DNA from 2 places in the Lysobacter sp. Soil_N_51 genome. Region 2 is predicted to be linked to the other one. Evidence: riboswitches for the same ligand, from Rfam matches in the RefSeq annotation. Region 2 holds a riboswitch; the other holds the start of a gene.
The links. A riboswitch is a leader RNA that binds a small molecule or an ion and turns the genes downstream of it on or off. The one in region 2 is predicted to bind glycine.
Positions count from the first base shown of each region.

Region 1: it holds a riboswitch for glycine, as region 2 does, so the genes downstream of both, gcvP (aminomethyl-transferring glycine dehydrogenase) here and AC3A4T_RS18290 (trimeric intracellular cation channel family protein) in region 2, are expected to answer to the same signal.

Region 1 is NZ_JBDGLR010000001.1:442,886-445,081, forward strand. Features, by position in the region: gene AC3A4T_RS02055 (multidrug effflux MFS transporter) at 1-89, opposite strand, end outside; gene AC3A4T_RS02060 (VOC family protein) at 89-544, opposite strand; glycine riboswitch at 933-1,028, shown strand; gene gcvP (aminomethyl-transferring glycine dehydrogenase) at 1,244-2,196, shown strand, end outside.
Region 2 is NZ_JBDGLR010000009.1:134,332-136,527, forward strand. Features, by position in the region: gene AC3A4T_RS18285 (uracil-DNA glycosylase family protein) at 68-649, shown strand; gene AC3A4T_RS18290 (trimeric intracellular cation channel family protein) at 785-1,390, opposite strand; glycine riboswitch at 1,582-1,689, opposite strand; gene AC3A4T_RS18295 (hypothetical protein) at 2,129-2,196, opposite strand, start outside.

The DNA.
Region 1 (2,196 bases), on a different contig from region 2:
TCGATCGAGAACGGCCCGAACATCGCCAGGCCGCCCAGCAGCAGGGCCAGGCGACGGATCGACAACGGCGCCTTGACGGAAGCGTTCATCAGGTGACCGCGCCCGAGGCCTGGGTGTCGATCGGCACTTCGTCCGGCGGGCCCTTGAGCTCGACCAGATTGCCTTCCGGGTCGAACAAGTATTGCGACGGGCCTTCGCCCTCGGCGCCGTAGCGCGAACCGAAGTCGCCGATGCGCACGCCGTGCGCGGCCAGATGAGCCACGATCGCCTCGCGGTCGAACGGCTCGGCCCGAAGGCACAGATGATCCATGTTGCGGCCCTCCTCGCCCGGCGCGGCGCCGCCCATGCGGCCGATCTTGCCGTCCACGTCGACCAGATCGATCAGCGAGGCGCCGGCGCGCAACTGCACCAGCCCGATCGGGTCCTGGCGCCGCTCGACCGTGCAGCCGAGCACATCGCAATAGAAGGCGATCATCGCGGCGGTGTCGCGCACGCGCAGCACCACGTGATCGAGTTGCATCAGCTGAAACGGTCGCGCGCTCATGTCGGCGTCGGGGCTTGGGGGGAGACTTCACAGCATACAACCGCGCGGGGATGCGATCGGGCGGAGAAGTTGTTTTGATTTGTTGATTGAGGGTGGTGGATGCGGGGCTGTTGGTAGCGCTCTTGTCGTCATCATCCTGGGTTGGTAACTCGCACTCGCGATGATCTCTCCCACCGTCATTCCCGCGAAGGCGGGAATGACGGACTGAGAGATTCGTATCTACGGAGGAATCCTTACCCAAACGACGGCTGTCATGTACCGCGCCCATCGTCGCGGCATCCTCCGGCCCGCCCCCGAACCGACCCCAAACCTCACCCCACCGCCCCAACCCTGAACCCGCTCCAGCCCCTGCCCCCAAACCCCATCCCCGGCTATAATCCCCGGCTTGAAACACCCGGTGGGAGAAGCGCCCCGGCCCCAGGCCTGGACCGCTGCCGAAGGCGCAACGCCCGTAATCGCTCAGGCCCCATACCGCCGCGTGTACAAACTCTGGAGAGACCGACCACCCGCGATCCAGCGGGTGGAACCGGCGCCGAAGGGGCACGAAGCCAGCGCGGAACGGAGCGGCCCCCAACGGCCATCCCTCCCCAGCCGTCACACCGCAGCCTGACCGCAGCGGGGCTTCCAAACTCTCAGGCAAAAGGACAGAGGGGCGCCTCGCGTGCGGCACCGCACGCTGCCAAAGGACGCCCCCTGCCCATGACGAACGTATCCCTGCGCGAGCTCGAGCACCACGACGCCTTCATCGAGCGCCATATCGGCCCCAACGACGCCGAAATCGGCCACATGCTGGGCAAGGTCGGCTACGACTCGCTCGAAGCGCTGACCGATGCGATCGTGCCCGGCTCGATCAAGTCGACCCAGCCGCTGGCCCTGCCGACCGCGATCAGCGAAGTCGAAGCGCTGGCCAAGATCCGCGCCATCGCCACCCAGAACAAGGTCTTCCGCAGCTTCATCGGCCGCGGTTACTACGGCACCCACACCCCCAACGTCATCCTGCGCAACATCCTGGAAAACCCGGCGTGGTACACGGCGTACACCCCGTACCAGGCGGAAATCTCGCAGGGCCGCATGGAAGCGCTGATCAACTTCCAGACCATGGTCGCCGACCTGACCGGGATGGAGATCGCCAACGCGTCCCTGCTCGACGAAGGCACCGCCGCGGCCGAAGCGATGACCCTGGCCAAGCGTTCGGCCAAGTCCAAGTCCGACACTTTCTTCGTCTCGAAGAACATTCACCCGCAGACGCTGGAAGTGCTGCGCACCCGCGCCGAGCCGCTCGAGATCAAGCTGCACATCGCCGATGACGCCGACGCGCTGACCGTCGACGCGTTCGGCGCGCTGCTGCAGTACCCCGACACCTTCGGCGGCGTCCACGACTACCAGGCCGTGTCCGACGCGGTGCACGCGCGCGGCGGCATCGTCGCGATCGCCAGCGACCTGCTCGCGCTGACCCTGCTCAAGGCACCGGGCGAATTCGGCGCCGACATCGTGGTCGGCAACACCCAGCGCTTCGGCGTGCCGTTCGGTTTCGGCGGCCCGCACGCCGGCTTCATGGCCTGTCGCGACGCGTTCAAGCGTTCGATGCCGGGCCGTTTGATCGGCGTGTCGGTCGACACCGACGGCAAGCCGGCCTACCGCCTGACCCTGCA
Region 2 (2,196 bases):
GCCGGCCAGGCGCGGGACCTGAACGCCGCGCATCGACGCCGGCCCTGGCAAGCCCTAGCATCGGGCCATGTCCTCCCTGCCGACCCTGCTGGACGAGGTGCGCGCCTGCACCCGTTGCGAAGCGCACCTGCCGCACGGGCCGCGGCCGGTGGTGCAGGTGGGCGCGAGTGCGCGGATCCTGATCGCCGGGCAGGCGCCGGGACGCAAGGTCCACGAGAGCGGCATCCCGTTCGACGATGCCAGCGGCGAGCGGCTGCGCGCGTGGCTGGGGCTGTCGCGCGAGCTGTTCTACGACGCCGAGCGGGTCGCGATCCTGCCGATGGGGTTCTGCTTTCCCGGCACCGGCCGCGCCGGCGATCTGCCGCCGCGACCGGAATGCGCGCCGACCTGGCGCGCGCGGCTGATGTCGCGCTTGAATCATCTGCAACTGACCCTGGTCGTGGGCCAGTACGCGCAGGCCTATCACCTGCCCGACGCCGGCGCGTCATTGACCCAGGCCGTGCTGGCATGGCGCGACACTTGGCCCACCGTGGTCGCGCTGCCGCATCCGAGCCCGCGTAACAATCTGTGGCTCAAGCGCAATGCCTGGTTCGAACGCGAACTGGTGCCGCTGCTGCGCGAGCGGGTCGCGCAGGTGCTTGCCGATTGATCAAGCCAATGACGCCGAATCGATTGGCGCGCAACTGAGTCAGACGAAGCCGGGGCTCGCGTGAGCGCCTGGATCGCTCCGATCGCCGTCGCATCATTCAAGCTCGTCGTTCGCGCTCGGGTCATGCCGTCGCGATCACTGATAAACGAACTTCGGCATTTCCCACTCGTAACGGATCGCCAGCAGGTGCAGCGCGAAACCGCCGCCGAGGCATAGCAACACACTTACGTTTTCGGCCACGCCGAGGCGCAACAGCAGCAGATAGACCACGCCGGTCAACAGCGAGATCACCGCGTACAACTCGCGCTGGAACACCAGTGGAATCTCGTTGCACAGCACGTCGCGCAACACGCCGCCGAACGCACCGGTCAGCATGCCGGCGATCACCACGATCGCGGGCTGATGGCCGGCTTCGCGCGCCACCGCGCAGCCGATCAGGGTGAATGCGATCAGGCCCAGCGCGTCCAGCCACAGGAAAGTGCGGCGCAGGTAATGCAGTTTCTTGGCCAGGAACGTAGCCGCGATCGCCGCGCCGATGGTGTAGCCCAGGTACTCGGGATGGCGCACCCAGCCCAGCGGGTAGTGGCCGAGCACGATGTCGCGCAGCGAGCCGCCGCCGAGCGCGGTGACGCAGGCGATGATGACCACGCCGAACAGGTCCATGCGCCGCCGCCCGGCGGACAGCGCGCCGGTCATGGCTTCGGCGCTGATGGCGATGAGGTAGATGATCTGCAGCAACATGGCGGTGCTCCGTAGGACGATGCGGGAGAACCGTAGCCATGCGACGCAAACACCACGCGTGATGCGATGCCCCGCATGCGACCACCGACCGTGGCGGCGCGCGCGAAGCGACGCTGCGCGGCGGCGGGCCGCGCAGCGCGCATGCACTCATGAGTTTGCGCGGCATCGTCGAACGACGAAGGCCACGGCGCCGCTCCCGCTGTCCTTTTACCTGAGAGTTTGGGCGGCCCGGCGCGTTCGCGTCGGCCCGCTTGCCCCTTCGGTGGGCCGCGTGGCGGCCTCTCTCCAGATCGGCGATGGTGTCCGCAGTGTTTCGGCCGAACGGCCGAGCCTGAGCGATTATGGGAGCCTGCGCCTTCGGCGGGCATCGGCCGCGGGGCCGGCGCCACTCTTCTGCGAACGGGGCGGATGGTAGCAGGTGCCGGTGCGAACGATGGTTGCGCGGACTGTGGCCTGATCGCCGCGGTGAACCTCCGGCCATGCCCCTATTGTAGTTGCGCTGCACAGTGGCTGAGTAACCGCAACTGCCCCAGTTCATGCTGTTGCTGTTCCCCCCTTTGCAAAAGGGGGGAGAGGGGATTCGCTTTGGCTTTGGCTTTGGCTTTGGACGTTGCCGCTGCCGTTGCTTTGATTGATAAAGCCAAAAAGCAAAAGCGAATCCCCCTGCCCCCTTTTGCAAAGGGGGGAACAGCAAAAGCGGAATCGCAATCCCGCCCCCCCTTGCAGGAGCGGCTTCGATCAACGCGGCGACGCGGGATCGGTCAGGGCCTCGACCATCGACTGCTCCAACGACCGCACCGGATCTG